Regions from separate parts of the Sphingomonas sp. KR3-1 genome, predicted to be linked through region 1. Evidence: predicted binding sites of a transcription regulator. Region 1 holds the regulator's gene; each other region holds the start of a gene.
The links. Region 1 encodes LexA, which represses DNA repair genes until DNA is damaged. Its sites were predicted from a motif close to GTTCCNCNCTTGTTCT; they were not measured.
Positions count from the first base shown of each region.

Region 2: the regulator LexA is predicted to act here: its motif matches at 6,268-6,283, upstream of recA (recombinase RecA).
Region 3: the regulator LexA is predicted to act here: its motif matches at 6,033-6,048, upstream of uvrA (excinuclease ABC subunit UvrA).

Region 1 covers NZ_JBDZDQ010000001.1:46,942-57,400, forward strand. Annotated here, with positions in the region: gene ABLE38_RS00255 (cation:proton antiporter) at 51-1,613, shown strand; gene trpD (anthranilate phosphoribosyltransferase) at 1,636-2,628, shown strand; gene trpC (indole-3-glycerol phosphate synthase TrpC) at 2,628-3,413, shown strand; gene moaC (cyclic pyranopterin monophosphate synthase MoaC) at 3,410-3,877, shown strand; gene ABLE38_RS00275 (glutathione S-transferase family protein) at 4,038-4,691, shown strand; gene ABLE38_RS00280 (PilZ domain-containing protein) at 4,852-5,745, shown strand; gene glp (gephyrin-like molybdotransferase Glp) at 5,784-6,968, shown strand; gene lexA (transcriptional repressor LexA) at 7,027-7,710, shown strand; gene ABLE38_RS00295 (EF-hand domain-containing protein) at 7,714-8,409, opposite strand; gene ABLE38_RS00300 (ComEC/Rec2 family competence protein) at 8,406-10,459, opposite strand, start outside.
Region 2 covers NZ_JBDZDQ010000003.1:201,091-211,549, reverse strand. Annotated here, with positions in the region: gene ABLE38_RS16870 (dicarboxylate/amino acid:cation symporter) at 222-1,535, shown strand; gene ABLE38_RS16865 (rhodanese-related sulfurtransferase) at 1,522-2,373, shown strand; gene ABLE38_RS16860 (glutathione S-transferase) at 2,364-2,990, opposite strand; gene ABLE38_RS16855 (hypothetical protein) at 2,987-3,469, opposite strand; gene ABLE38_RS16850 (RNB domain-containing ribonuclease) at 3,466-4,860, opposite strand; gene recA (recombinase RecA) at 5,110-6,189, opposite strand; gene ABLE38_RS16840 (hypothetical protein) at 6,420-6,542, shown strand; gene ABLE38_RS16835 (MOSC N-terminal beta barrel domain-containing protein) at 6,884-7,600, shown strand; gene ABLE38_RS16830 (hypothetical protein) at 7,658-8,320, shown strand; gene ABLE38_RS16825 (response regulator) at 8,324-8,686, opposite strand; gene ABLE38_RS16820 (response regulator) at 8,730-10,459, opposite strand, start outside.
Region 3 covers NZ_JBDZDQ010000004.1:318,700-329,158, forward strand. Annotated here, with positions in the region: gene ABLE38_RS20700 (hypothetical protein) at 1-618, shown strand, start outside; gene ABLE38_RS20705 (PH domain-containing protein) at 676-1,212, shown strand; gene ABLE38_RS20710 (DUF1801 domain-containing protein) at 1,209-1,637, opposite strand; gene ABLE38_RS20715 (vgr related protein) at 1,726-2,178, shown strand; gene ABLE38_RS20720 (hypothetical protein) at 2,188-3,657, opposite strand; gene ABLE38_RS20725 (hypothetical protein) at 3,871-4,254, opposite strand; gene ABLE38_RS20730 (hypothetical protein) at 4,375-5,547, opposite strand; gene ABLE38_RS20735 (hypothetical protein) at 5,562-5,873, opposite strand; gene uvrA (excinuclease ABC subunit UvrA) at 6,062-9,013, shown strand; gene ABLE38_RS20745 (hypothetical protein) at 9,263-9,520, opposite strand; gene ABLE38_RS20750 (hypothetical protein) at 9,697-10,459, opposite strand, start outside.

The DNA of each region.
Region 1 (10,459 bases):
CCCCAAAGGCAAAGGGTTGAAGCGGCGCGACAACCCGCTAGCCTCGGCGCATGACCTTCTTCGAGAGCTTCGTGGCGCTCCTCGCCCTGGCGGTGCTGCTGCTGCAGGTCTCGCGGCGCACGCCGATCCCCTATCCGACGATGCTCGCCGCCGCCGGCGTGATCGTCGCCACCATTCCCGGCAGCCCCGATATCGCGCTCGACGGGCATACCGCGATGGCGCTGTTCATCGCGCCGGTGCTGCTCGACGCCGCGTTCGACTTCCCCCTCGCCGCCATTCGCCGGCTGTGGCGCCCGCTGGTCGCGCTCGCCGTCTTCGCGGTGCTGGTGACCACCGGCGTGGTCGCCTGGATCGGCTGGCAGTTCGCCGGCCTGCCGATCGCGGCGGCCATTGCCCTGGGTGCGATCGTCGCTCCGCCCGACGCTGCCGCGGCCACCTCGATCCTCCAGTCCGCCAGCCTGCCCCGCCGCACCGTCCAGATCCTCACCGGCGAGAGCCTGCTCAACGATGCCACCGCGTTGCTCCTCTTCGGTGCCGCGGTGGCGGTGCAGAGCCATGGCGGGATCGATGCCGGCGTCGCCACGCGGCTGAGCCTTGCCGTGCCCGGCGGCATCCTGCTCGGCCTCGCCTGCGGCTGGCTGATGGGCAAGCTGATGCCGTTCACCCGCGGATCGTTCGGCGGCAACCTGTTCGAGTTCGTCAACACCTGGATCGCCTGGATCATCGCCGAGCGGCTGGGCCTCTCGGCCGTGCTCTGCGTGGTCGCCTGCGCGATGTACGTCGCCAATTCGCCGAGCGTGCCGATCAGCGCGCGCAACCGCGTCCAGTCCTTCGCGGTGTGGGGCGTGGCGGTGTTCGTGCTCAACGTCGTCGCCTTCCTGCTGATGGGCATGCAGGCGCGCCAGATCGTAGCGGGAATGAGCCCGGAGCGGCTGCGCGAGGCGGCGGGGTTCGCCGGGCTGGTGGTGCTCGGGGTGATCGTCGCGCGAATCGCCTGGTCGCTCAGCTACAATCTGCTGGTCCGCACCTTCCCGATGATACGCGGCAACCTGCCGCCGCCCAGCTTCGCCCAGAGCCTCGTCGTCGGCTGGTGCGGGATGCGCGGGCTGGTCACCGTCGCGACCGCCTTCGCCTTGCCGCGCGACTTCCCCCAGCGCGACCTGATCGTGCTTTCCGCCTTCGCCGTGGTGCTGGCGACGCTGGTGCTCCAGGGCCTCACGCTCGCGCCGCTGATCAAGCTGCTCGGGCTTGCCGGCAAGGGCGATGGCGAGGAGGTGCTGAACCAGGCCCGTCGCGCGCTGGCCGAAGCCGCGCTCGCGGCGCTGTCCCGACGAGCAGGGCCGCATCGCCGACGAGACCCGCCGCCAGTTCGAGATCGACCGCAACGGCGCCGACAATGTCTGCCCCGAATTCGATGCCCGCCAGCGCCTGAGGCTCTGCGCGATCGCCGCCCAGCGGGCGCGGCTCGATGCACTGCTCGACGACGACACGATCGGCCAGGATCTCTACGAGCAGCTCCAGGAGGAACTCGACTGGCGCGAACTCTCGATCAGCCCCGAGGGGCGGCACCTGATCGAAGCGGGCTAAAGCAGGATTTGCTCGACTTCGCATAATGCGAAGCGCGATAGAGCCCGCGTGACGACCTTTACCCTCCTTCCCGATCCCGCATCGCCGCTCGCCCGCGAGTCCGCGGCGCAGGCCTTTGCCGACATTCTCGACGGCACTGCCCCCGAGCCCGAGATCGAGCGCTTCCTGATCGCGCTTTCCGAGCGCGGCGAGACCAGCGTCGAGATCGCCGAGGCCGCGCGGGCGATGCGCGCGCGGCTGATCCCGATCACCGCTCCCGAAGGCGCGATCGACGTGTGCGGCACCGGCGGCGACGGCCACCATACGCTCAACGTCTCGACCGCGGTGAGCCTGGTCGTCGCGGCGGCCGGCGTGCCCGTCGCCAAGCACGGCAACCGCGCCGCCTCGTCCAAGTCGGGCGCGGCCGACACGCTGGAGGCGCTCGGCCTCGATCTCGACCGCGCCGGCGCACGCGCGGAGGAATCGCTCCACGAACTCGGCATCGCCTTCCTCTTCGCCCAGGCGCACCACCCCTCGATGGCGCGCATCGGGCCGCTGCGCCGCCGGATCGGCCGCCGCACGATCTTCAACCTGATGGGCCCGCTGGCGAATCCCGCGCACGTCACCCGCCAGCTGATCGGCATCGCCCGCCCCGACTATGCCCCGATCTACGCCGAGGCGCTCGAGCAATTGGGCGTCGAGGCCGCGGCGATCGTCTCCGGCGAGGAAGGGCTGGACGAGCTCTCCACCGAGCATGCCAGCGTCGTCGTCAGCATCGGCAGCTCGGGGCTCCCGTCGCGGATCACGCCCGAGGATGCCGGGCTCCCGCGCCACCCGCTCAGCGCGATCCGCGGCGGCGGCCCGGAATACAACGCCCTCGCCCTGCGCCGCCTGCTCCAGGGCGAGCAAAGCCCCTATCGCGACGCGGTGCTGCTCAACGCCGCCGCCGCCTTGGTGATCGCCGGCGAGGCGAGCGACCTGCGCGAAGGCGCCGAGGAAGCCGCCGAGACGATCGACAAGGGCCTTGCCAACGCGCTGCTCGACTGCTGGATCGCCTTTTGATGTCCACGATCCTCGACACCATCATCGTCACCAAGCACCGCGAAGTCGCCGAGCGCCGCGCCGCCGTGCCGCTTTCGGACCTGCACGGCCAGGCGCTCGCCCGCACGCCGCCGCGCGGCTTCAAGGCTGCGCTCGATGCCAAGGCGGCGACCGGCTACGGCCTGATCGCCGAGATCAAGAAGGCCAGCCCGTCCAAGGGCCTGATCCGCGCCGATTTCGATCCGCCGGCGCACGCCCGCGCCTATCAGGCCGGCGGTGCCGCCTGCCTCTCGGTGCTGACCGACCAGGAATATTTCCAGGGGCATGAGGAGTATCTGATCGCCGCGCGCGCCGCCTGCGACCTGCCGGTGATCCGCAAGGACTTCATGGTCGACCCCTGGCAGGCGTTCGAATCGCGCGCGATCGGGGCCGATGCGATCCTGATCATCGTTGCCGCGCTCGACGACGGCCAGATGGCCGAGATCGAGGACGCCGCGATCGGGCTCGGCATGAACGTGCTGGTCGAGGTGCACGACGCCGACGAGCTCGAGCGCGCGCTCAAGCTGCGCTCGCGGCTGATCGGAGTGAACAACCGCAACCTCAAGACCTTCGAGGTCGACCTCCAGAAGACCTATGACTTGGTGCGCCACGCGCCGGCCGACTGCACCTTCGTCGCCGAGAGCGGGCTCAACAGCCGCGCCGACCTCGATGCGATGGCCGCGCACGACATTCGCTGCTTCCTCGTCGGCGAATCTCTGATGCGTCAGGACGATGTCGAGGCGGCGACGCGGGCCTTGGTGGGGTGAACGACCTCACCCATCTCGACGAAACCGGTGCCGCGCGCATGGTCGATGTCGCGGGGAAGGCGATCACCCCACGCGAAGCCGTCGCCAGCGGCCGCATCACCATGTCGGCCGAGGCTGCCGCCGCGATCCGTGCGGGCGCAGTCAAGAAGGGCGATGTCCTTGCCACCGCGCGCATCGCCGGGATCATGGCCGCCAAACGCACCGCCGAGCTGATCCCGCTCTGCCACCCGCTGCCGCTCACCAAGGTCGCGGTCGACCTGATCCCCGACGAGACGGGCATCACCGTCACTGCCACTGCCGCGACCGAGGCGCAGACCGGCGTCGAGATGGAAGCGCTCACCGCCGTCTCCACCGCGCTGCTCACCCTCTACGACATGGCCAAGGCGCTCGATAAGGCGATGGTGATCGGCGAGATTCGCCTGCTCTCCAAGAAGGGCGGCAAATCGGGCGACTGGGTGGCCTGACGCCCTCTTCCCGTCATCCCCGCGCGGGCGGGGATCCACAGCCAAGCGCGGCACGGTAGAGAAACCCTGGGTCCCGGCTTTCGCCGGGGTGACGAACAGGGATGGACAGCCGCACCAAATCATAATAGTTAGTTCACAACCTAACTATTCGAGCCCCGCCATGACCCTTCAGCTCTTCGGCCACCCCTTCTCGTCCTACACCTGGAAGGCGCTGATCGCGCTCTACGAGAACGGCACCGACTTCGCGTTCCGCAATCTCGAGGACCCTGGGGCCAGTGCCGAGCTGGAAGCGCGCTGGCCGCTCAAGCTCTTCCCCGTCCTGGTCGAGGGCGAGCGGACGGTGCTCGAGGCGACGGCGATCGTCGAATATCTCGACGTCCACCATCCCGGCCCGGTGCCGATGATCCCCGCCGACCCCGACCTCGCGGTGCAGGCGCGGATGCTCGACCGGGTGTTCGACAACTATGTCATGGGCATGATGCAGCGGCCCGTGCTCAACGCGCTGCTGCCCGAGGAGCGGCGCGACCCGGTCGGTCTCGAGGAGGCCATGGCGAAGCTCGACAAGGTCTATGCCTGGCTCGATGCCTATCTCGCCGGGCGCAGCTGGGCGGTGGGCGACCGCTTCACGCTCGCCGATTGCGCCGCCGGGCCCTCGCTCTTCTACGCCGATTGGGTGCGCCCCATTCCCGAGGACCTGGCCCATCTCCGCGCCTATCGCGCCCGTCTGCTCGCGCGTCCCTCGATCGCGCGCTGCGTCGAGGAAGCGCGGCCCTATCGCGGCTATTTCCCCCTCGGCGCGCCGGACCGCGACTGATCGTTCCGGGGCGCATTAGGGATTCCGCAACCCTCAGAATTAACCCCGCCTTCACGCCGCGCCGCCACTATCACCCCGGGCGTCTGGGCGAGAAATTTCAGTTATGCGACAAGGGCTTGCGTCCTCCACCATTTTCAGTCTCGGGGCCGAGCCGCCGGCGATGCTGGCGGCCGCCGATCCGTCCGAGCATGCCAGCCTGGATTCGGCCTTCCTCGCCGATGAGAGCGGCCGCCTGCCCTGCACGATCCGCAAGCTGAGCGCCGCCGGCGCGACGCTCCAGATCGAGGACGACGTCGCGGAAGGCGACCTGCTCAACCTCGAGCTCGCCAACGGCCAGTCGCTGCCCGGTCGAGTCTCCTGGACCGACGAAGGCGCCGCCGGCTTCCTCTTCGCCGAGCCGATCGACGTGATCAGCACGCTCGCGCGCAACCTCGCCGCCCTTCCCGCCGAGCGCCGCAACGTGCCGCGCGTCGAGCTGCACCAGACGATCTGCGTGCGCCGCGGCAACCAGGTGGAATTCACCCGCAGCCGCAACCTCTCGCAGGGCGGCTGCGGCTTCGAGACCGACATCGCGCTCCAGCTCGGCGATGTCGTCCAGATCAATTTCGATGGGCTGCGCCCACTCGATGGCGTGGTCCGCTGGTCGCAGGGCAATCTCGCCGGCGTCGCCTTCTACGAGGACATTCCCTGGCAGATGCTGATGCCGTGGCTCCGCCAGGTGCAGAAGACCCCGCCGCACCACACGCGCATGGCGGTGATGCACGAGCCGACCGGCCTGATCCCGGACAAGCAGGCGATCCGCCTCGATGCGCCGGCGCGGGTGCGCGAGGGCGTGCGCTGGTGGAACGTCAAGCTGCGCGCGATCACCCCGCATCTGGTCGAGTTCGAGACCAACGCGCCCTTCGCCGCCGGCACCCAGCTGTGGATCTCGCTCCCGCATATCGGCGGCGGCCCGGCCTCGGTGATCGAGCGCGACGACCGCAACCATTATCTTTGCGAGTTCCGCCTGCCGCTCAAGGCCGGCGATATCGGGCGGATGACCAACCCGAACTGAGGCTGGCGCAGGTCCGCGCGCTATCCTAGGCCGGGCGGATGACCGCCCTCCTCCCCGTCGCCGAAGCCCAGGCCCGCCTGCTCGCGCTGGCCGAACCGGTAGCGGAGGAGAGCTGCCCGCCCGCCGAGGCCGCGGGCCGCTGGGCGGCGCGGGATATCCTCGCGCTGCGCACCCAGCCCGCGTCCGACCTCTCCTCGATGGACGGCTATGCGATCCGCTTCGCCGATCTGCCCGGGCCCTGGCAGGTAATCGGCGAAAGCGCCGCCGGGCGCGGGTTCGCCGGCGAAGTCGCCCCGGGCCAGGCGATCCGCATCTTCACCGGCGCCCCGCTCCCGCCAGGCGCCGACACCGTGCTGGTGCAGGAGGAAGCTGCACGCGACGGTGCTGCCCTCACGCTAGCCGGCGAAGGCCCGCTCGGGCTCGGCAGCAGCGTCCGCCCGCGCGGGCTCGATTTCTCCGAAGGCGAGGTCCTGATCCGGGCCGGCGAGCGGATCACCCCCGCCCGGCTCGCGCTCGCCGCGATCGCCGGCCATGCCGCCCTGCCCGTCCGCCGCAAGGTCCGCGTGGCGCTGCTCTCCACCGGCGACGAGCTGGTGCCACCCGGCACGCCGCTCGGCCCCGACCAGATCCCCGAGACCAACCGCCTGCTGCTCGCCGCGCTGCTCGCCGACCTGCCGGTCGCGCTGATCGATCTCGGCATCCTGCCCGATGATCGCGCCGCGCTCGCGGCGGCGTTCCGGGCGCTGGACTGCGACCTGCTCGTCACCAGCGGCGGAGCTTCGGTCGGCGATCACGATCTCGTCCGCCCGGCGCTCGAGGCCGCGGGCGCCGCGATCGACTTCTGGAAGGTCGCGGTGCGGCCCGGCAAGCCGATGATGGCGGGCCGGCTCGGCGATGCCGTGGTGCTCGGCCTGCCCGGCAATCCGGTCTCGGCCTTCGTCACCGCCACATTGTTCGCGCGCCCGCTGGTCGCGCACCTCGCCGGCGCCGCCGATCCGCTGCCAAAGACGCGCAACGTGCCGCTCGGCGAACCGCTCCCCGCCACCGGCGCGCGCGCCGACTATCTCCGTGCCGTGCTGGTCGATGGGCGGGCGCATGTCGCACCGATCCAGGACTCGTCGATGCTGCGCACATTGGCGCAGGCGACCTGCCTGATCGTCCGTCCTGCGGGCGCTCCGGAGGCGAAAACCGGCGACTCGGCAGAAATCCTCGACATCGCTTGACAAGCGCGCGGAACATTGCATAAACGTTCCCAGTCTGTTCCAGACCGGGAGAAACGGGATGCTCACGCGCAAGCAGCACGAGCTCATCTGCTTTATTGCCGATCGGCTTGCCGAGACTGGCGTGTCGCCTTCGTTCGAGGAAATGAAGGAAGCCCTCGATCTCAAGTCGAAGTCGGGCGTGCACCGGCTGATCTCGGCGCTGGAAGAGCGCGAGTTCATTCGCCGCCTGCCCAACCGTGCCCGCGCGCTCGAAGTGCTGCGCATGCCGGAACGCGGCGAGACCGCGAAGAAGCCGGCCAAGGCGGCTCCCGCACCCGTGGGTGCGTCAAAGGAGTCAACGAATCTGCCGGCGCCGGCCAATGACGTGATCGAGATTCCGCTGCACGGCCGCATCGCCGCCGGCACCCCGATCGAGGCGCTGCAAGATTCGGCGATGCTCCCCGTCCCCGCCGCCCTGCTCGGTGCGGGCGAGCATTATGCGCTCGAGGTTGCCGGCGATTCGATGGTCGAGGCCGGCATTCTCGACGGCGACTACGCCCTGATCCGCCGCACCGAGACGGCGCGGGACGGCGAGATCGTCGTTGCGCTGATCGACGAGAATGAGGCGACGCTGAAGTATTTCCGCAAGGAAGGCGCGATGATCCGGCTCGACCCGGCGAACCGCGACTACAATCCCCAGCGCTACCGCCCCGACCAGGTTCGCGTGCAAGGCCGCCTCGCCGGGCTGCTACGCAAATATTGAGCCTCAGGCCAGGAACTCGCTCCAGCTGACCTTGCCGTCACCGTTGCGATCGAGTTCCTGGAAGGGCGCGACATCGGGCTGCACGCCCTTGAACAGGAAGCTGCTCCAACCGGCGGCATATTCCCTGGGCGTCAACCTGCCATCGTGATCGGCATCGAGCAGCGCGAAGCCGGCATGCAGCACGCGGAGCCGGCGCGCGGCATATTCGCCCAGGCTGATCTTGCCGTCGCGATTGCTGTCCGTGTCGGCGAAGCTGAAGTCCGCAGCCGCAACGGCAAAAGGCCGGATGCCGCGGACCTCGGGTGCCGAGGCGCGGCGCAGCGGCAGCGCCATCGTGCGATGCGCGCCGCAATGCAGCACCGGCTGCGGCCCGGTGCCATATTCGTCCGGCGTGAGGATCCCGTCGTGATTGCGGTCGACTGCCGCGAAGCCCGGCCGGAAATCGGGCGCTGCCGTCACCACCGAGGGCATTGCCAGCCCGAGTGCGCCGATCATCGCGGCAGCCGCAACCAGGCGCAGCCAGAGCCGCGGCGCCGGCGTGGGCGCAGGCGGCGCGCCGGCGATCCGCCCTTCGACGAAACCGCGCACCACGTCGCTCGCGGTCCGCCCCTCGGCCTGGCACTGCGCCATGAAGGCCCGCTTCACCGCATGCGGCAGCCGCACCTCGATCGTGTCGCTCTTCTTCGGGGCTCGCATCATGGCGAAAGAAAACCGCCACCCCGCGCCGAAGGCCAGCGATTTCGTGTCCGGACATGCGGATCGGGTTGTTCCGGTTGATAGGGCGGCTGCACCTTGGGCGGGTCGCGCCATGGATGGTGCCCCGGCCCGCGGACGGTGGTGACGCGCGCGCCGGCAAAGGCGATCGCCACCCCGCCCGTCTTCGCCAGCGCCGGCTTGTCGAGCTTGAGCCAGCGCGGCGAACAGCCCGCCGGCAGGCGCCGGTCGCTTATCATCACGTCGACGCTGCGGCACAGCGCAGTGAACTCGGCCCAGGGCAGCGGATAGCCGCTGCGCGTCGCCGCCACCCGCCAGACGCGGTCGCCAGCGCGGTGCTCGATCAGGCAAAGGTCGGCGCTGCACCGCGCCCCAGGCTCTTCGTCCAGCGCAGCAAGATCCTCCTCGGTGCCCGCGCTCTCGGCCAGCATGTCGCGGGTATAGTCCCCCGCCCGGTCGCGGAGCAGCGCGAAGCCGCCCTCAGGCATGCGGATCGCGAGGTGACGGCCATCGCCGGTGACGATCAGGTCGGGCGCCGGGGTCAGCAGCGCCCAGGCCATGCCGATCGCGAGCGGCACGCCGCCTGCCCAGCGCGCGCCGGTCCGCCACAGCGCGAGCCACAATCCGCCGACGACCATCAGCGCATAGGCGCCGCCCGGCATCCCCGGCAACGCCGCGACGGAACCGGGCGCCCCGGCGGTAGTCCGCGCCAGCCAGAGCAGCAGGTGGAGCGCCTGGTCGGTCAGCCACCAGAACGGCCCGCCCAGCCCGACCAGGTCGAACAGCAGCGCCAGCGCCTCGAGCGGCATGATCACGAAGGTCGTCAGCGGGATCGCGACGATATTGGCGAGCGCGCCGTAAATGCCGGACTGGTGGAAGTGATAGAGCGCGATCGGTGCCAGCGCCGCCTCGACCAGCACGCCGGTGAGCAGCAAAGAGCCCAGTTCGCGCGCCAGCTTGGCGGGCAAGCCCTCGTCGCGCTTGCCGAACCAGCGCTTGATCCGCGGGCTCTCATGCACCGCGACGATTGCCGTCACCGCGGCGAAGCTCAGCTGGAAGCTCGGGCCGGCCAGCGCCTCGGGCCAGCACAGCAGCACGATCACCGCACCCGCAGCGACCAGCCGCAGGGTGATCGCCTCGCGCCCCAGGCTCAGCGCGAGCAGCACCATCAGCGCGGCGACGCAGGAGCGGATCGTCGGCACCTCGGCGCCGGTAAGCCAGGTATAGCCGATCGCCGCCAGCGCACCCGCGCCCGCCGCGACCAGCGGCAACCGCCAGCGCAGCGCCAGCGTGGGGCTCAGCGCGAGCAGCTTGAGCACGAGCAGCATCGCCGCGGCAGTCACCGCGGTGACGTGCAGGCCGCTCACCGAGAGCAAATGCGCGAGGCCCGAACGCTGCATCGCCTGGACATCGTCATTGGTGATCGCACCCTGGTCGCCGGTTGCGAGCGCAGAGGCGATGCCGCCGGCGCTGCCTTCGAGTCGCGACTGGATATGCGCGGAGAGCGACGCGCGCAGGTCCGCGCCCGCCGCTTCCGCCGGCTTCATCACGGTCACCGGCGCGAAGCCCTTGCCCGTCGCGCCCAGCCCGGCGAACCAGGCGGCGCGGGCAAAGTCGTATCCGCCCGGCACCGCAGGCTCGGCCGGCGGCATCAGTCGCGCCCGCAACGCCAGAACGGCTCCCTTCGCAACACCCACCGGCACGTCCTTGGTGGCAAGATTGACGCGTATCCGCGGCGGCAGGTCGCTGCGCCCTGGCAGGAGCGTGACCCGCACCAGGTCGCGCGCCGGCAGCGGCTCGACTCGCACCACCCTGCCGGTCATCGCCACCACCGCCGGGCGCGCCAGTACCGGCGCCGCGACTCGCTCGGCGCGCCACCAGATCAGCGCACAGCCCAGTGCCAGCGCCAGCCCGCCGAGCAGCAGCGACCGCCCCAACCGCCCCGGCAGCGCGAGCCCGAGCAGCGCCACCGCGGCGGCGGCGAGCAGGAAGCCGGTCCAGCGCGCGGCATCGGGCAGCAGGAACCAGCCCGCGA
Region 2 (10,459 bases), on a different contig from region 1:
CGATACGGTCCTTGACCGGCGCCGCGCAATAGCTTCGGCCTTGCGTAACGGGCGCCAAAACGCATTGGACGCCCGGCAATAACGCCGCTGCGCAGCGTGACCGGAAAGCCGCATTGGCCGGCTGGCGAGGCAACCGGCGCATGCTTGGCTGAGCGCGAGGACTTGACCCGGCGCACGCAATCCCCTTTGCCTGCGCGACGGATTTTTAGGGGGGCCTGATCTTGGGCAAGCGACTTACTTGGTTCATTCTGGCGGCGCTGCTGCTCGGCGGGCTGCTCGGCTGGGGGCTGAACACCGCCTATGCCGGCTCGCCCGAGGGCGCCAAGGCGATCGAGCGCTGGGCCTATGGCCTCGACATCCCCACCCAGATGTTCCTCCACCTGATCAAGATGATCATCGCCCCGCTGGTCGTCTCGACACTGGTGGTCGGCATTGCCCATATGGGCGGCGGCGGCGCGATCGGCCGGGTGGGCCTGAAGGCGTTCCTCTGGTTCGTCAGCGCCAGCCTCGTCTCGCTTACGCTCGGCCTGATCCTGGTCAACGCGCTGCACCCCGGCATCGGCATCAACCTGCCGCTGCCCGCGGTCACCGAGGCCGTCGACGTCAAGCCGTTCGATATCGCCCAGTTCTTCATCCACATCGTGCCGACCAGCGGCGTCGACGCGATGGCGACCAACGACATCCTCCAGCTGGTGATCTTCTCGATCTTCTTCGGCGTCGGCCTGGCCGCGGTGGGTGAGAAGGGCGCGCCGCTCGTCCGCGGGCTCGAGGCGCTGGTCCAGGTGATGCTCACCGTCACCGGCTATGTCATGCTGTTCGCGCCGGTCGCAGTGTTCTGCGCCGTCGCCAAGGCGCTGGCGACGCAGGGGCTCGACATCGTCCGCGACCTCGCCTTCTTCATGGCGAGCTTCTATCTCGGCCTGGCGATCCTCTGGGCCTGCCTGATCGGCGCCTGTTTCCTGATCGTCGGTCCGCGCACCGCCACGCTGCTGCGCTACCTGCGCGATCCGATCCTGCTCGGCTTCTCGACCGCTTCGTCCGAAGCCGCCTATCCACGCACGCTTGATGCGCTCGACCGGTTCGGCGTGCCGCCCAAGATCGCCAGCTTCGTGCTGCCGCTCGGCTATTCGTTCAACCTCGACGGCTCGATGATGTACATGACGTTCGCGTCGATCTTCATCGCCCAGGCCTATGGCATCCATCTCGACTGGATGACGATGATCCAGATGCTGCTGATCCTGATGGTCACCAGCAAGGGCATCGCCGGCGTGCCGCGCGCCAGCCTGGTGGTGATCACCGGCACGCTCAGCCACTTCAACATCCCCGAGGCCGGCGTCCTGCTGATCCTCGCGGTCGACCATTTCCTCGACATGGGCCGCACCGCGACCAACGTGATCGGCAATGCCGTCGCCAGCACCGTCGTGGCGCGCTGGGAGGGCCAGCTCGATGCGCCCGGCATCGCCGAACCCGCGGTCAAGCCGCTTGACGGCGCCGCGACCGAGGTCGACAGCTTCGAGGATTATGGCAAGTCCTGACCCCGACAATGCGGCGGCGCCCATCCGCGTCGTCGCGCTCTACCAGTTCACCCGCTTCCCCGATGTCGAAAGCCTGCGCCCGCCGCTGCTGGCGCTGTGCGAGCGCCTGGGCATCAAGGGCACGCTGCTGCTCGCCAACGAAGGGCTGAACGGCACGGTGGCCGGCAGCGACGCGGCGATCGACGCGCTGCTCGACCATATCCACGCCCTGCCCGGCTGCGCAGGCCTGGACGTGAAGGAATCGCGCGCCGCGGCACTGCCCTTCGACCGGATGAAGGTGCGGTTGAAGCGCGAGATCGTCACGATGGGCGAGCCCGACATCGATCCGCTCACCGGCGTCGGCCATTATGTCGCGCCAGAGGACTGGAACGCGCTGATCGACGCCCCCGATACGATCGTGATCGACACCCGCAACGCCTATGAGGTCGCTCTGGGCAGCTTCAGCGGCGCGATCGACCCGGAGACGCGCAGCTTCCGCGAGTTCCCCGCCTGGTTCCGCCGCTTCCGCGAGGAGCGCGAAAAGGCCGGGGCGATGCCGCGCGTCGCGATGTTCTGCACCGGCGGCATCCGCTGCGAGAAGTCTACCGCCTTCCTCAAGGCCGAGGGGCTGGACGAGGTCTACCACCTCAAGGGCGGCATCCTCGCCTATCTCGAGCAGGTCCCGCCCGAGCAGAGCCGCTGGCAGGGCGAGTGCTTCGTGTTCGACCAGCGCGTCACCGTCGATCACGCGCTCCAGCCCCGCAACCGCAGCCTCTGCCCGCGCTGCCAGGGGCTGATCGCCGGCGAGGACGCCCCCTGCCCCGCCTGCGACGATCTCGCCTTCCGCGATCAGGCATAGGCATAGGGCCCGCCGGCGGCGAGGGCGGCCTGGTAGGCCGGGCGGGCGTGGATGTGGTCGAGCCAGGCGGCGAGGTTCGGCCGGCCCTGGGTGGCGCCGGCGCGAGCGACCGCGGCTTCGAGGGGGAAGCTCATCATCACATCGGCCGCAGTGAAGTCGGGTCCGGCGAACCAGGGCCGCGCGGCCAGCTCGGCTTCGACATAGTCGAGATGCACGTCGATCATCGGCTGGAACTTCTTCTGCGCCATCTTGCCGAACAAGGGCACCCGGCTCAGCACCAGCTTGGTGAACAGCGGCGGCATCAGCGAACCCTCGGCATAATGGAGGAAGTGCCGCCAGCGCAGCGCATCCTCGCGGTGGCCGGGCTTGCCGAGCCGCCCGTCGCCGAGCTCGACGAGATATTCGACGATCGCCCCGGTCTCGGCGATGACGTTGCCGCCATGCTCGATCACCGGCGACTTGCCGAGCGGATGGATGCGGCGCAACTCGGGCGGGGCGAGCATCGTCGCCTTGTTCCGCTCATAGCGCTTGACCTCATAGGGCAGCCCCAACTCCTCGAGCAGCCAGAGCACGCGCTGCGAGCGGGAATTTTCGAGATGGTGGACGATGACGGTCATGCAGGCTCCCCTGGGCGGCGCGGGCGTTGCCGGGCCGCGATCGACTTGACGATGGTACGTCCGCCGGCCGGCGGCAAGGGCGCCGACGCCTGATCGAACGCGGCGGCGATCAGCGCGCGGATCGCGGGTTCGTCGAGCAGCGCGACCTGCGTGAGGCAGACATAGCGACCCTGCCGGCCGTCGCCCTGGAGCATGCCTTCCGGATCGGGCAGGCCGATGCCGGGCAGGAAATAGAGCAGGATGTTGCGCGGATAGACCGCCAGGCTGAGGATCGCGCCGGTGCTCTTCAGGCCGGGCGCATAGCCGATCGCAAGCGCGTTGTAATTGTCATAGACCAGCTCGTTGGCACCGGGCAGCCGCGCCCGGAGCACGGCGCGGCCGGCGCGGACGCGCTCGGCGATGTCGGGCGTGAAGCGCGCGATGAAAGCCTCTACCTGCGCCCCGGTCGCGTCGATGTCGGCGGGATCGGCAGGGATCATGGCTGGGCTCCCACGGCTTCGAACCGGACCGCGCGATTGGCTGGATCGGCATCGACGAGGCGGACGCTGAGCGGACTGCCCGGCGCGGCGCCCGGCGCATCGATCCGCGTGACCACCGGCAGGTCGGCGAGCTGCATCCGCGCGCCGCGGGCATCGATATCGGTGACGACGGCCGCGAAGGTCTCGCCCTCGCGGCCGTCGAGCATCACCGCCTCGGCAAGGTCGATCACGGCGCGGTCGATCTGGCCGCCGAGCGCATCGGCGCGGCCCATCACCCGGGGCAGGCGCTCGAACGCCTGGGTGACGGCTTCGGGCACCGGGTCACCGGCCATGATCGCCAGCGTCGCGCGGATGACATAGCGATCCGCCAGGCGACGCAACGGCGCGGTGGCGTGGACATAGGACGCGGCGACCGCGGCATGCCAGGGCGGCGCGTCCGCGCGCCACGGCGCATAGCTCGCCCCCTGCCCGGCGCGGCGGATGGCCAGCATCAACGCGGCCTGGTGCGGGTCCGCCGCATCGAGGCCGGTGCGGAACGCGGCGAGCGGCTGGGCTTCGGGCCACGCGACACCGAGCGCACGGGCGGTGTTGCGCAGGCGCAGCACCGCCGCGGCATCGGGCTCGGCCATCACCCGGAACAGGCCGGTTCGGTGCGCGCGCAGCACGTCGGCGATGGCGAGGTTGGCCGCGAGCGACAGCGCGGCATTCTGGTCCTCGGAAGCGTGGCGGGCGCGGAAGGCGAGCGCATAGCCGCCGTCGGGGCGCTGGACGACTTCCTGTTCGGGCGGATCGACGCGGGCGGCGCCGCGACGCGCCTCGGCAACGGTGATGCGGCAGGCGAATTCGGCGAATTGCGGCGGCAGGTCCGCAGCGGTGGCGGTTTCGTACCCCAGCTTGGCGCGGCTCGCCACCAAGGCGCGCTCGGCATCCTCGAGCGTCGCCGATCCATCCGGCGCGACGCGGACGGTGAACAGCACCGCCGGGCGCGGGCCATCCGGCAACAGGCTGGCCGCGCCTTCGCTCAGCACCGGCGGATAGAGACCGGCCTTGCCATCGGGCAGATAGAGCGTGGCGCCGCGCCGCCAGGCCTCGGCATCGACCGGGTCGCCATCCCGGACGAACCAGGCGACATCGGCGATCGCATAGCGCAGCAGCAAGTCGCTGCCGCTGGCCTCGATCGTGAAGGCCTGGTCGAGATCGGTGGAGCGCGCCGGATCGAGCGTGACCAGCGGCAGCGCAGTCCGATCGACATGCGCGTCCGGGACTCGCCGCGCCGCAGCCTCGGCGGCGGCCAGGACCTCGGGCGGAAAACCTTCCGGCACATGGAATTGGCCGCGGATGGCGGCGAGCCCGCCAGCCAGCACGCGATCGGGATCGAGAACCGCCTTCATCGGGCCATCCTACCGCACCAGGCGCCGCTGCAAAGTCCACGAAGTTCACGCCAAAGCGCGCTCCGCCGCACAAGCAATCCAACACGGCGCGGAGTCCGAAAGGTCACAAAAGCCGCGACATTCACGCGCGTGCGCGCGAGGCCCCCAACGGGAAAGACCCGGCGCGGGGCAACGCGCCGGGTCTTCCAATGGGTCTGAGCCCGTGATCGCTGCCTCACGCGTCGCACGCGGGCGCGGCCTGTAAATCCATTATAGATCGTCGTCGCCGTCATCGGCGTCGGGACCGGTCATAAGTCCCTCGGCGACCTTTTCGGTGCGCGCGCGGATCGCCTTTTCGAGGCGCTCGCGCAGCTCGTCATTGTCCTTGAGGAAATTCTTCGAATTCTCGCGGCCCTGGCCGATGCGGACGCTGTCATACGAGAACCAGGCGCCCGACTTCTCGACGAGCCCGGCCTTGACGCCGAGATCGAGGATCTCGCCGATCTTCGAGATGCCCTCGCCGTACATGATATCGAACTCGACCTGCTTGAACGGCGGCGCCACCTTGTTCTTCACCACCTTCACGCGGGTGGTGTTGCCGATGATCTCCTCGCGGTCCTTGATCTGGCCGGTGCGGCGGATGTCGAGGCGGACCGAAGCGTAGAACTTGAGCGCGTTGCCGCCGGTCGTCGTCTCCGGATTGCCGTACATCACGCCGATCTTCATGCGCAGCTGGTTGATGAAGATCACCATGCAGCGTGAGCGGCTGATCGAGCCGGTGAGCTTGCGCAGCGACTGCGACATCAGCCGGGCCTGGAGGCCGACATGGCTGTCGCCCATCTCGCCTTCGATTTCGGCGCGCGGCACCAGCGCGGCGACTGAATCGACCACCAGCACGTCGATCGCGTTCGAGCGGACCAGCGTATCGACGATCTCGAGCGCCTGCTCGCCGGTATCGGGCTGCGAGACGATCAGCTCGTCGATGTTGACGCCCAGCTTCTTGGCATAGACCGGATCGAGCGCATGCTCGGCATCGACGAAGGCTGCGACACCGCCGGTGCGCTGCGCTTCGGCGATGACATGCAGCGCCAACGTGGTCTTGCCCGAGCTTTCCGGGCCATAGACCTCGATCACGCGGCCGCGCGGCAGGCCGCCGACGCCGAGCGCGATGTCGAGCCCGAGCGAGCCGGTCGAGATCGCCTCGACCTGCATCGCCTCCTTGGAGCCGAGCTTCATCGCCGACCCCTTGCCGAATGCGCGGTCGATCTGCGCGAGTGCGGCGTCGAGCGCCTTCTGCTTGTCCGAAGAAATCGCCATGTTGCCGTCAATCACCTTGAGCGAAGCTGCCATTGGAAGTCCCCGTCGCTAGAAGGTTTAGCACGCTGCATCAACCTGTGTTGGAACGGCATGTATCGCGTTTGTTCTCACGGAACAAGAGCGGAACGAAAATTTTTGTTCCATAATCGTTCTTCTCGTTCCCCCAGGCGCGGATCGGGGGAAAATCGCGGCGCGGCCAAGGCTATCCCCGATGCCGCGCGCCGGCATGCACGGCTAGGCCAAGCGACACGGAGGACGCGCTCATGAAATTCGCTCCCTTGCTGCTGCTGGCCGGCATGACCGCTTCCGGCGCGATCGCCGCGCAGCAGGTCAGCCGCCCCGCCCCCGGCCCCGCCGGCAGCTGGCGCTTCCTCGGCGCCACCTAGGCACGGTTCACCGCCGATCACGATACGATCCGGGTGCAGGGTCCGTACGACAATTTCCGCCGGATCAAGTTCAAGGTGCGCGACGCGCCGCTGCAGCTGGCCAAGCTGGTGGTGACCTATGACAATGGCGCACCCGACAACATTCCGGTGCGCTATAACATCCCCCAGGGCGGAGAGAGCCGCGTGATCGACCTGCGCGGCGCCGGCCGGCGGAGCCTGCGGCGCGTCGATTTCTGGTACGACACGCGCGGGGGCGCGGACGCGGCGCCGCCAATGTGGCGCTGTGGGGGATGCACTGAGGCGGATTGCCGCGGGAGCGAAGCGCCGCTAGCCCGGCGCGCATGCCCCGCATCGTCGGCCATGTTCGCGCGCTCAATCGCTTTCCGGTCAAGTCGATGGCCGGCGAGCAGCTCGGCGTGGCCGAGCTCGACTGGCAGGGAATCGAGGGCGACCGGCAATATGCCTTCGTCCGCGCCGCCAACGGCACGCGCTTTCCCTGGCTGACGGCGCGCGAAGTGCCGGCGATGGTGCTGCACCGCGCGCGCTTCGCCGATCCCGGCAAGCCCAAGACGAGCGCAGTGCTGGTGGAGACGCCCGACGGCGCGACGCTCTCGCTCCACGACCCGCTGCTCAAAGGGCATCTCGAGGCGGGCGCAGGCGAACCGGCATCGCTGATCCAGGTGGCGCGCGGCTGCTATGATTCGATGCCGGTCTCGATCCAGTCGACTGCCGGACACGCCGCGCTCGAGGCGGCGCATGGCTGCACGCTCGACATCGCCCGCTTCCGGATCAACGTGATCGTCGAGAGCGACCTGCCGGCGACGCAGTGGCAGGGTCGGCGGCTGGCGTTCGGCGGAGAGGAGGACGGGGCCGTGGTGCAATGCGCCGACCCGATCGCCCGCTGCGTGATCGTGACGATCGACCCGGTGACCGGCGCCAAGGAGCCGCGCGTGCTGCGCACGGTCGCGCAGGCGTTCGGCAATGCATACGGCGTCTATGCGGGGCCGGCGCGGCCGGGGCTGATCCGGATCGGGGATCCGGTGTGGCTGGTGGACTAGCTTTCGGCCTCGACATACCCGGCGCGCTTGGGCAGCGTGGCCGCACGGGAGGGAATCATGGCCGATCTTCGCACCTGGAACCGCTGGCTGGGCGGCATCGCCGTCGGGACCGCCGCCGCGCTGGGCACGATGCTCTACGCGCCGTCGGTGCTCGCCTTCCCGCACCGCGCGCAGTTCGGCGAGGTCACCGTCTATTCGGTCGATCCGATCGCGCCGCGGATGCAGGCGATCCTCGATCGCGCTGCCAGGCTCGACGCAGCCAGCGCGATCGCCGCGCCGCTGGGGCCGCGCGCGATCTATCTCACCGATGGCGGCTGGCGCTGGGCACTGCTATCGCTGCCGAGCTCGCACGGCGCCTTTGCCGTGACGCGGCCCTTCTCGAGCAGCATCGTGCTCAACCAGGCGTCGAGCGCCGAGGACGCGGTCCGCAACGGCGCCGCGATCGGCAACCGGCGCACGCTGAGCGGCACGATCGCGCACGAGACCGTCCACCTGCTGATCAACCGGCGCTACGGGCTGGCGGCACGCAGCTTCGCCACCTGGAAGGTGGAGGGCTATTGCGACTTCGTGGCGCAGGAGAGCAGCCTATCCGATGCGCAGGCCGCTTCGCTGAAGGCGGCGGGAACGCAGACGCCCGGGCTGGCCTATCATGATGCGCGGCGGAAGGTCGCGACGACGCTGGCCTCGGGCAAGAGCGTCGATCAGCTGTTACGGGAGTGAGGCTCAGCTCGCCGCGAAGAGGCTGTCGAGCGCCTTCTCGACGCTGTCCATCGTGAACGGCTTGGAGAGCACCGGGCGGTTGCGATAGGCCTCGGCGATCATGTCCCCTGCCCCGCCGGTGGCGAGCACGAAGGGGATGCCGCGCGCGGTCAGCGCATCGGCGATCGGCCAGCTGGTCTCGCCGCCGCGCAGGTTCACGTCCATGATCGCGGCATCGACGCCGCCCGCCTCGATCACTTCGAGCGCAGTGGCGACGCTGTCCGCCGTGCCGGCGACGCCGCGGTCGAGCGCATCGAGAAAATCCTCGAGCATCATCGCGATGAGCGGCTCGTCCTCGACGATCAGTATCTTTTGCGACTGCGGCATAGTGGCCGATCACATCGCAGGAAAACCGCCCGTCGCCAAGGGTTTATTTCGGGGGCAGCACATCCCGCGCCGCTTCGGCAAGTTGTTGTACCGAAAAGGGTTTGGGCAGGAAGGAAACTTGCTCCAGATCAATCGACTTGCGCAATTGCTCCTCGGCATATCCCGACATGAAGAGGATCGGCAGGTCGGGATATTTGACGCGGACCTTCCGGGCCATGCTGGGCCCGTCCATCACCGGCATGACAACGTCGGAGATCAGCAGGTCGGGCCGGTCGATCGTCTCGAGCAGCTCGAGCGCCGCCTCGCCGTTCTCCGCGGTGAGCACGGTATAGCCCTGGCGGGCCAGCGCGCGCTCGGCGATGGCGCGGACCATGTCCTCGTCCTCGACCACCAGGATCGTGCCGGTGCCCCAGGTGTCGGCGGGCTTCTCCTTGATGCCGGGCAGCTTGGCGGCGACGGGTGCCTCGGTCGCGGCATGGACGGGCAGGTAGATGGTGAACTCGGCGCCGCCCTCCGGCGGATTGTCGGCGAAGATGAACCCGCCCGACTGCTTGATGATGCCGTAGACAGTGGAGAGGCCGAGGCCGGTGCCCTTGCCCACTTCCTTGGTGGTGAAGAAGGGCTCCCAGATCTTGGGCAGGATCTCGGGCGGGATACCGGTGCCGGTGTCGGCGATGCGCAGCGCGGTATAGTCGCCGACCGGGAGCACGTCGTCGTCCATCCGGCGGACATCCGAGGCGGGCACCGCCCTGGTCTCGATGATCAGCGTGCCGCCGCCATTGGGATTCTTCGACAGCATCGCGTCGCGCGCGTTGACCGCGAGATTGACCACGACCTGCTCGAGCTGCCCCGGATCGGCGCGCACCGGGCCCAGGTTGCGCCCATGCTTGACCTCGAGGCGCACCGTCTCGCCGAGCAGGCGCTTGAGCAGGTTCGATACCTCGGAAATCACGTCCGGCAGCTGGAGCAGCTGCGGGCGCAGCGTCTGCTGGCGCGAGAAGGCGAGCAGCTGGCGCGTCAGCGAGGCGGCGCGGTTCGAGTTCGCCCGAATCTGCTGGATGTCGTCATAGTCGCTGTCGCCGGGCGAATGGCGCATCAGCATCAGGTCGCAGTGCCCGATGATCGCGGTCAGGATGTTGTTGAAATCGTGCGCGACACCGCCGGCGAGCTGCCCGACCGCCTGCATCTTGGTCGCCTGCGCGACCTGGCGCTTGAGCTTCGACTCCTCGCCCGAATCCTTGAGGCTGATCAGCACCGCGGCATCGCCGAGGCCGCGCGCGCCGGCGAGGCCGATCGACACCGGCTCCTCGGGCGCATCGGCCAGGCGCACGGTCATCTCGGCCGATTGCGGCGCGCCCCCGGCGAAGCGGCGGACCGCATCGGCGAGCGCCGCCTTGTCCTCGCGCACCATCAAGTCCCCGGGGTAGAGCGGCGGCGCGGCGGCATTGACGCGGGTGGCACGGACGAACGCATCATTCATGCTGACGAAGCGGCCGTCGCGATCGACCAGCGCGAGCCCGAGCGGGAGCAAGGCGATCAGCGAGCGGACATGCGCGCCGGCGCTCGCGCCGATCGCAGGGGTCGTCGCGTTGCCCTTCTCTTCGTCGAGCAGCGCGACGAGCAGCGGCGCATCCTCGCCGTCGAGGAACGGGATCTGGAGGACGCGGAGCGGCGTGCCCTCGAGCCCCTCGCGCTCGAAGCGGACCAGGCCCATCGAGTCGGTGATCAGGAAGCGCGCGAAGTCGCGGCCCTCGACCGCCGCCTCGCCGCTGC
Region 3 (10,459 bases), on a different contig from region 1:
CTCGCGCTCGGCTGCTACGGCGTCGAGAGCGCCAACCTCGCCATCGCCAATCTGCGCGTCAGCCAGATCGCCGGCAACCTGGCCGACAACGGCTCGCGCATGGGCCTGATGACCTCGCTCTCCACCGTCCAGCTGCGCGAGCTCGACATCAACAACGCGCTCCAGGCCGCCCGCCTCCAGGGCCAGGCGCTCGGCCTCGGCACCAATGGCCGCGTCATCCTCTCCAGCCTCGAGAATATCCAGCAGAGCTACGACACCGCCCCCGTCCAGCGCATCCACTGGCAGCGCTGCTTCGGCATGAAGAGCGGCACCGGCTATGATTCGAGTTACGGCACCACCAGCGTCGCAGCCGGCACCGATGCGACCAAGGCCAATGCCGGCACCACCTCCACCGGCATGGGCGATCCCGGCGCGGTGGTCAGCGCCTCGAGCGGCGCGGCGCTGATCTTCGTCGAAGTGAACTACGACTATCAGCGGCTGTTCGGCAGCACCTTCATGGGGCCGATCAAGCTCCACTATGTCGCCTCGTTCCTGGTCCGCGACCGGCGCGACCTCTCGCAGCTGTTCAACCCGTCGCCCGCCGCGACCCGCTCGACCTGCGACAAATATACGAGTTGAGTTGCCGCGCCGGTGATCGGCGCTATCCTCCCGCGATCAACCCGAGGGAGGGCCCCGATGCCGCAAGTCCTGGACCGTTTCCGCTCTTCCACGCTCGGCTGGCTGCTCGGCACGCTCGCCGGCTGGGGCACCTGCTTCCTGTTCGTCGCCGGGCTGGTCGGCAGCTTCTATTTCCTCGCCCAGGGCACCTTGGTCGGCGCCGCCTGGGTAGCGCCGCTGCTGCTCGCCGTCGCGCTGGTCGTCCTCGTCCTCAAATGGTTCGAGAATCTCGGCATCGCCTACGAGATCACCGACGACCGGCTGATCCTCCACAAGGGCATCGTCCAGAAGTCGATCGACGAGATCGAGCTCTACCGGGTCAAGGACGTCCGCATCGACTTCTCGATCATCAACCAGCTCGCCGATATCGGCACGATCAGCATCACCTCGTCCGACGAGACCACCCGCGACGCGCCGCTGGTCATCCGCAACGTCGCCCGCGCCCGCATCCGCCGCGAGCGCCTGCGCGAACTGGTCAACACCGCCCGCCTCAGCCGCGGCGTCCGCGAGATCGACATGGTCCAGGAGGGGCTGGGCGAGCCGCCTTCGGGCTAGGGCTCCCGGCTCTCGATCCCGTGGCGCATCACGGCCTCGAGCACCCCGATATCGATATCCTTCAGCGCCTTGAACCGGATGCAATAGCCGGTCACCCTTGCCTTGCCGAGGCGCGCGCCGAACGTCTCCGCCAGATACGTCCTGTCCGCGATGCCGAGGATATAGACCGATATTCCCGCCGTGTTCGCGCTCAGCCCGATCTGGTAGAATTCCCGGCTGCTGCCATCGGCATAGTCGATGACACGCGACCCATAGCCGATATTGGGATTGGAGACGATCTTGCCCGCCTCGTTCCGCCCGTCCAGGAACCACAATCGGCCGGAGGGCAGCATCCGCAGGACGAGCGCGTGCAGCGCCCGCAGGTCGCCCTGCTTGGGCTCGGGCTGGCCGGCGACATAGCGCTCGATTTCTTCCCGCACGTCCAAGTCGCAGCCTCCGATCCTGCCCGGGGCTTGTATCACAGCGCGCCGGCGCCTGGATGACAAGCCCGGCCCGGCGCGCCATCTAGGGCCGATGTCGCAAACCCGCTCCCTCACGCCCGGCGAGGCCGAACTCGCCCACAGCGTGTTCGGCACGGCGCTCGATCCCGCCCGCGCCGGCGTCGCCAACCGCAAATGGGCGTTCTTCCAGCCGCGGAACACCACGATGGCGCCGCTCGGCACGATCCATTTCAACCCCGCCTCGGGCCTCTACCGCGACGATTTCAGCCAGGCCCCGCTCGCGCTGCAGGGGCTGTTCGTCCACGAGCTCGTCCATGTCTGGCAGCACCAGTCGGGCATGTTCCTGCCGCTCCAGCGCCACCCCTTTTGCCGCTATGCCTACGCCCTCGAGCCCGGCCGGCCGTTCGCGCGCTACGGCATCGAGCAGCAGGCCGAGATCGTCCGCCACGCCTTCCTGCTGCGGCGCGGCGCCGAGGTTCCCGGCGCCGCGCCGCTTGGCGACTATGCGGCGCTGCTGCCCTTCTAGGGCACGGACCTAGTCCTCGGGCGCCTTTTGCGTGTGTGGCGGCGGCGGGGCCGGGCGCGACGGCGGCGGGGCACTGCGCGCTGGCGGGGCGCTCCGCGGCGGCGGCGTATAGCTCGGGCGCGATGGCGGTGCCGACACCGTTGGAGGCGGGCTAGCGCGCGGCGCAGGCGCGGGCTGCGCGCTCGGCGCCGGGGTATAGCTGGGCCGCGGGCGGAATTGCGGTCGCGGCGTCTCGCCACCCGAAGGCGCGGACGGGCGCTGCCACCCCCCTTCGGGCCGCGGGCGCGGCGCCGGCGGGCGCTCGACCGCGACCGGCGGTGCGGCGCTCACCACCGGCGGTGCAGGTGCTGCGACCGGCGGGGTCGGCATCGGCCGCTGCCAGCCGCTGCCATCGGGCCGAGTGCGCGGCGGACGCGCATCGGGCCGCGGCGCCGTTGGCTCCGAAGCGCCAGCATCGGGGATCGTCGCCGGCGCCGGCATCGTCCGCGGGCGGCCGCGGCGCCAGTCGGGCGAGCCGTCGGGGCGCGTCACCACCGGGGGCGTTGGCATCGGCATGCCGGGCGCGGCGCCAGGCCAACCCGGACGCGGCCCGCTTCCCGGCCCACCGGGTCGCGGCGGGTTGGTCCCCGGTCCGCCCGGCCGCCCGGGCTGGCCCGGCCGCCCGCCCGGCTGGTGCGACCAGCCCGAGCCCGGCTGCGGCGGGCGCCCGGCCCCGGGCCTGCCCGGCTGGCCGGGCCGCGTCGGCGCATGGAAATGCCCCAGCGGCGGCCCCTGGAAGCCGCCCGCGCGCCAGTGCTGGAACTGCTCGGAGAGCCCGCGGCGGCGGCGCTGCTCCGCCTCGAAGCGGCGGCGCCAGGCGGCCGCGTCGCTGCGCCGGTGGTAGCTCGCCCAGCCCGGATAGCGGCTGCGCCCCTCGTCCCAGATCTGGAGGAAGCCGAAGAGATAGGGGCTCGCATCGATCCAGGCATCGGCATCGACCGGGCGATAGTCGCGCGGGTTCATCGCCGCGCGCAGCGCCTCGCCGCGCGCGAACAGGTCGCCTGCCGAATCGTCATAATCGCCGAACTCGGCGCGCGGCGCGGCCTCGCCGTCCGCATCATAGACCATCACCAGCCGGCCGCGCTGATAGGCGAAGCTGTTGCCCGGCTCGACCGCGAGGAACGGCCCGTCCTCGCCCGGCGCGAAATAATAGCTGCGGATCCCGCCCTCGCCGGCATCCTCGACGATAATGGTATAGCCATCGGCGGTCTGCCAGGCCCAGGGCTCCTGCCCCTCGAAGGCAAAGGCGAGGTCGGGCGGCGCATCGCCGATCGCGTCCCACAGCGCATCGGCCTGGTCGATCCACTGATAGTCGCCGTCCGCCTGCTGCTGCATCGCCTGGCCGATCGCCGCCACCGGCGCCGCGCCCGCCGCACCCGGCACCACCACCAAAGCCGCGCCCGCCAGCGCCGCCAGCCTGATCATCCTCTCGAACCGCATGGCCTCTCTCCCACTGTGCCGCCAGCTTCCGCCTCCGCCGCTGAACGGCAAGTGAAATGACGGTGCAGCATTGCGAAAGGAAAGTCGCGCCGGCCAAGATGGTCCGCCGCGCACCCTAGGGAGGCGCGCGGCGGACGACCGGCGCGGCCCGCCGGATCGAGGAGCGGGCCGTGCCGGCCCTTCGCCGATGGGAGCGAAGGGGGATAGACGAGGCTATTTCGAAGCGGCGGGCACCGGCTTGTAGCTGTCGGCAAGCGTGCACTTGTCCGGCACCAGCGTGCCTGCCGCCCATAGGGCGAAGATGCCGACCGCCATCATCGCGAGCCATACCGGCGCGGTAGCAAGCGCGACGACGAGCTCACGCAGGGCATCGGCCAAGTCCTTGATCGGCAACCCCGTGATCGCCCCATCGACCAACCTGCTGCCGTCGGTCCGGGTGACGGGTGTTTTCCACCGCTTATAGGCCTCGATCAGGGCATAGACCGCCGCGGCGACAAATGCAGCTATGAGGAAGATCCGACCCCAATGTGCGAACCCAGCCGCGGTCGCGAGATAATCACCGCAAAATTCCCCGAAGGGCGTAATTTTCTCTGCCATATTCGTCCTCCCAATCTTGCTTACGCGCCAGCCGAAGCCGCTCTTCCGTCCGGAAGCGTCGATTCACCCGTGGCCCAGGCTCAGCCCGTCGCCCTTCATCCGAGAGTTCGTTGCCAAAGATCAGTTGAAGAACAGCGAGAAGGGCACGCCCACGAAGGCGCCGAACTTCACGTCTTCTTCGCGGCCGCCCGAAGCCCGCCTCGTGTTCTCGTAAGTGATGCGGATGCCGCCCCGGAGCTTCCCGACGCCGTCTCCAACCAGATAGATCGGCAAGTCGGCGGCGAAATCCTTGTTCTCGAAGTCCAGGCTCAATAGCGGCGCCAGCCCGAACCTCGTCGACTTGCCGCTGGGGCCAAATGCTTGCCGCAACTCCACCGAAAGGACGCTACGCGTCTTGCGTTTCGGCGGCCCGCCGGCGGCGGTGATGCAACGCGTCTGCGTCGCATTGACCGCCTGGCATAGCATGATCTCGTCATCGGCCTTGTCACTCCGCCCATAGGTGAATGACGTCGCCAGCGAAGTCCTGCCTGAAGCAAACAATTCGCCATACAGGGCAGTCAGGGTAAAGCCGAAACGCGAGACGTCTTTTGTCGCGAAGGCCGCCTGATCGAGATACGTGAAATCGGTCTGGGTCGCCCTGCCCTTGATGCCGAAGAATTCGATTCCACCAGGCAACCCGGAGTTGAGAAACCGGCGCAATCCGGCGCGATTATATTCGTGCACGAACATTGATGCGCCGGTCTTGTACTTCGACGGATCGCACAGGGTCGCCAGATCGGCAGCGCCTGTATGCTCGGCGCGGCAATTATCGACCGCTTTCTGTACGGGCGCATAGTCGAGGTCCTGCGGTGCGAACCGCCCCGAATAATGCGTGAAGCCCAGTTCGATGCTGGTTCCTCCGGTCAGACCGCTCGCAAAGTCACCAAAGCTCGTCGCGCCATTCTTGGCGAGGTCGGTCGTACCCGTCAGGGTCAGCGCAGTATGCGAAAGGCCATTCCCGCCGAACGGGTTGCTCAGGTCGAACGACAAGGAGACACTTGCCTGCTTCTTGTCGTCGGTCGCCACCAGCGCGAATTCAGGCTGCACTGCGGGCGCGTGGTTGCCATAGCCCGGGCCGTCGGCAGTCCGATCCGCGACGATCATGTCGAAGGTCGCCTGGCGGGCGTTATCCCCGGCCAGTTCACCGGTGGGGGTAAGAAGCGAGCTGTCATTTTCCTCGGGCGGCGGCGCTTGCTGCGCCAGCGCGGTGGCCGGCGTGAGGGCTGCCAGGACAAGGGCGAAGCGCTTGGACACGTTCTCCTCCCGTTTCAAAGCGTGATGTCGAAAAAGTCGATCGCCCGCGTCTCGCCGGGCGGGATCGTCGACTTTTCGCGGCTCTGGATCACCGTGCCGTCGCGCAGCAGCTCTACCTTCATGCTGCCGCCCTCGTCGCCACGCATGCCCCAGATGAGGCGACCGGGCTCGCCCGGCCGCACTTGGAAGGCGCCGGAACCGTTGTTCATGATTATCGGCAGCACCGGGTTCTCGGACGACACTCGGTCAGCGTCATAAGCGAAGGAATAGGCCTTGATACGGTCCTTGTCCGATACCTTGACCTTCAGCTCGATAGTGTCCGGCATGGCGGTTCTCCTTAGTGATACCGCAGAACTAACCCTTTCGACGCCGAGCACGCGTGACGGCCATCACGCCCCCGCAACAACCGCTCCCCTTGCCCCGCGCCCGCGCCGCACCCACATCGCGTCTCGCGCGTTGACCTGCCTCACGCGCTTCCTATACTAAGAACAAATCTGGAACGGTTGGTCCCCGCATGCTTACTCACATCTCCGTCCGTGGCGCCCGCGAGCACAATCTGAAGGGAGTCGATGTCGACATCCCGCGCGACACGCTGACGGTGATCACCGGCCTGTCGGGCAGCGGCAAATCCTCGCTCGCCTTCGACACCATCTATGCCGAGGGCCAGCGCCGCTATGTCGAGTCGCTCTCGGCCTATGCCCGCCAGTTCCTCGAGCTGATGCAGAAGCCCGATGTCGATCATATCGAGGGCCTGTCGCCCGCCATCTCGATCGAGCAGAAGACGACCTCGCGCAATCCGCGCTCGACGGTCGCCACCGTCACCGAGATCTATGATTACATGCGCCTGCTCTGGGCGCGCGTCGGCGTGCCTTACTCGCCCGTCACCGGCCTGCCGATCAGCGCGCAGACCGTCAGCCAGATGGTCGACCGCGTCCTCGCGCTGCCCGAGGGCACCCGCCTGCTCCTCCTCGCCCCCGTCGTCCGCGGCCGCAAGGGCGAGTACAGGAAGGAGCTCGCCGAGTGGCAGCGCGCCGGCTTCCAGCGCGTCCGCATCGACGGCGAGACCTATCTGATCGAGGAAGCCCCGGCGCTCGACAAGAAGTACAAGCACGACATCGAAGTGGTGGTCGATCGCCTCGTCGTGTCGGACAGCATCGGCACCCGCCTGGCGGAAAGCTTCGAGACCGCGCTCAAGCTCGCCGAGGGGCTGGCCTATGTCGACCTGGTCGACACCACGGTCGCCGAGCTCGCCGGCAACCGCGTCGCCGAGGCGCGCAGCGAGTTCAACGTCACCGGCGGCGCGATGAAGGGCACCGGCATTCCGGACAACCGCATCGTCTTCTCCGAGAAGTTCGCCTGCCCGGTCTCCGGCTTCACCATCCCCGAGATCGAGCCCCGCCTGTTCTCGTTCAACGCGCCCCAGGGCGCCTGCCCGGCCTGTGACGGCCTGGGCGAGAAGCTGGTGTTCGACGAGGACCTGGTCGTCCCCAACCACGACCTGACGATCAAGAAGGGCGCGATCGTGCCCTGGGCCAAGTCCAACCCGCCCTCGCCCTATTACATGCAGGTGCTCGGCTCGCTCGCCCGCGAGTTCGGCTTCAGCCTCGACACGCCGTGGCGCGACCTGCCCGGTGAGGTCCAGCTGGTCATCCTCCACGGCACCGGCGGCAAGCCGGTCACCCTCACCTTTGTCGACGGCCGCAAGTCGTACGACGTGAAGAAGCCGTTCGAGGGCGTGATCGGCAACCTCAACCGCCGCATGCTGCAGACCGAGTCCGCCTGGATGCGCGAGGAGCTGAGCAAGTATCAGGCCGCACATCCCTGCGAGGTCTGCCACGGCGCCCGCCTCAAGCCCGAGGCGCTAGCCGTCAAGATCGCCGGCGAGGACATCAGCCACGCCACCCGCCTCTCGGTGGTCGATGCGCTCGCCTGGTTCGAGAAGCTCCCCGCCACGCTCACCGACCAGCAGCGGGAGATCGCCCGCGCGATCCTCAAGGAGATCGACGAGCGGCTCGGCTTCCTCAACAATGTCGGCCTCGACTATCTCAACCTCAACCGCACCTCGGGCACGCTCTCGGGCGGCGAGAGCCAGCGCATCCGCCTCGCCAGCCAGATAGGATCAGGACTCTCAGGTGTCCTCTACGTGCTCGACGAGCCGAGCATCGGCCTCCACCAGCGCGACAACGACATGCTGCTCGCCACGCTCCGCCGCCTGCGCGATCTCGGCAACACCGTCATCGTCGTCGAGCATGACGAGGATGCGATCCGCAGCGCCGACTATATCCTCGACATGGGCCCCGGCGCCGGCGTCCATGGCGGCGACGTCGTCGCGCGCGGCACGCTCGACGAGATCCTCAACACCACCGGCAGCGTCACCGCCGATTATCTCAACGGCACCCGTGAGGTCCCGCTGCCGGCCAAGCGCCGCAAGGGCACCGGCAAGAAGCTGACGGTCGAGAACGCCACCGCCAACAACCTGCGCGGCGTCACCGCGTCGATCCCGCTCGGCACCTTCACCTGCATCACCGGCGTCTCGGGCTCGGGCAAGTCGAGCTTCACGATCGACACGCTCTACGCCGCCGCCGCGCGCCAGCTCAACGGCGCCCGCGTCCTCGCCGGCAAGCACGACAAGATCACCGGCCTGCAATATCTCGACAAGGTGATCGACATCGACCAGTCGCCGATCGGCCGCACCCCGCGCTCGAACCCGGCCACGTATACCGGCGCCTTCACCTCCATCCGCGACTGGTTCGCCGGCCTGCCCGAGGCGCAGGCGCGCGGCTACAAGCCCGGCCGCTTCAGCTTCAACGTCAAGGGCGGCCGCTGCGAGGCCTGCCAGGGCGACGGCGTGCTCAAGATCGAGATGCACTTCCTCCCCGACGTCTATGTCACCTGCGACGTCTGCCACGGCGCGCGCTACAATCGCGAAACCCTCGAAGTGAAGTTCAAGGGCAAGAGCATCGCCGACGTGCTCGACATGACCGTCGAGGACGCGGTCGAGTTCTTCAAGGCCGTCCCGCCGATCCGCGACAAGATGGCGATGCTGGCCGAAGTCGGCCTGGGCTACGTCAAGGTCGGCCAGCAGGCGACCACCCTCAGCGGCGGCGAGGCCCAGCGCGTCAAGCTCGCCAAGGAACTCGCCCGCCGCGCCACCGGCAACACGCTCTACATCCTCGACGAGCCCACCACCGGCCTGCATTTCGAGGACGTCCGCAAGCTGCTCGAAGTGCTCCACGCGCTGGTCGAGCAGGGCAACACCGTGGTGGTGATCGAGCACAATCTCGACGTCATCAAGACCGCGGACTGGATCCTGGACCTGGGCCCCGAAGGCGGCGTCAAGGGCGGCGAGATCGTCGCCCAGGGCACGCCGGAGCAGGTGGTGAAGGAGCCGCGGAGCTTCACGGGGAAGTATCTGGCGCCGTTGCTGGGGAAGGGGAAGGTTCGGGAGACGGTGGCGGCGGAGTGAGTCCATTCTCCCTCTCCCCGCTCGCTCGCGGGGAGAGGGGCGTGACGGAACGGGCCGCGGAAGCCCCGCCCCGGATTCGCTCAAATCTCCCATGACGCCCCGCCCCTTCTGCTGCCAAGCCCCGCCTCCACTGCGCCGGGCGAGCGCAGCGTGACCAACTCACAAGACCCATCGCGTTTCGGCGGCCCACTCGATACCCGCAACCACCTCGCCGAACTGCGTCAATGACCCGTTGCCGGGAACGAGTCGCTACCGATCGAGCTGAGCGAGAAGGAAGCGCTCGAAGCCGAAATGGCGGCGAACGACTGAAGCTCCGCTTTCGCGTGGCGGGCGGAACCGGCTTGCCGCGCTGATCTGAAGTATACCGCTGGTGTATATCTTCGCGGCTTTGCGAGGGATCAAGCTGACCAGTCCTATGTCCTTTTCCGCGCGCTTGTAAATCTGCCGCCACTCACCTTTGCCCGGACCAGCTGGCGCCGCCAGAAAATCACACTTGACGTCAAACATCCGACCCGCGGGAGGACCAAGCGGATCATGGCGGGGCCGGTGGGGCCGGTGGGGCCGGTGGGGCCGGTGGGGCCGGTGGGGTCGGTGGGGCCGAGCCCGATCTCGACGTTCGTACAGGTAATGGTGGTCAGGCCGCTCTTGTAAGCCAGACTATTCCACAATATTATACAATTATGCTATGTACCGAAGCCATATTTTCTAAGCAGGGCTGCATGATCTTCGTCATCCCCTACGTCCATTTCACCAAGCTTCTTCAACCACTTATTCAAATTATTTACATCTCCTACCCTTTCATAACTTAGACACAAATTATATATATAAGCAGGCTCTTCTTTATTATACTTTATGGCCAATAGCGTGTACTCTATCGATTTAGACTCGTCTTTTCCCGCATAGATAATACCCAACTGATTATATATAAAAGAAATTACGCCGCCACTGCCATCCATATCCATGATCTTTACAACAAGATCGTTCAAATACGTAACAGCCTTGTCCTCCGTACCCAATTCTTCGAAATACTTTTTCACGCCGCCAATGGACATCATCAAGGTTTTTGTCGACACCTCGTCGAATGCCCCCTTGGCAATTTCCTCCGAAACGAGGTCGCTCAACAACAGGTAGGCTCTTTCCTGACCCGCAGAAGCGAGAACCAGCAACAAGCTTGCATATTCGGGCGTGTCTTTGCCCTTCAGCCGCTGTGCGGCGGAAAAGGCCCGATCAAGGTTTCCTTCGCGGATCGCCTTCATGAACACAGCAGAAGGCGGAAGCATATAGTCCTCTAGACTTCTTCCTCCGCCCGCGGCATTGGCCTGCCGCCCGCCACCACCTTCAACGAGAAGGTTAACCTTTCTCTCAATTCTCTCGATACTCTGGGACATCGCGGCCAGCGACTCACCTGGATTGCCTATCGTAAAGCCCGCATCGATAATAAGTTGA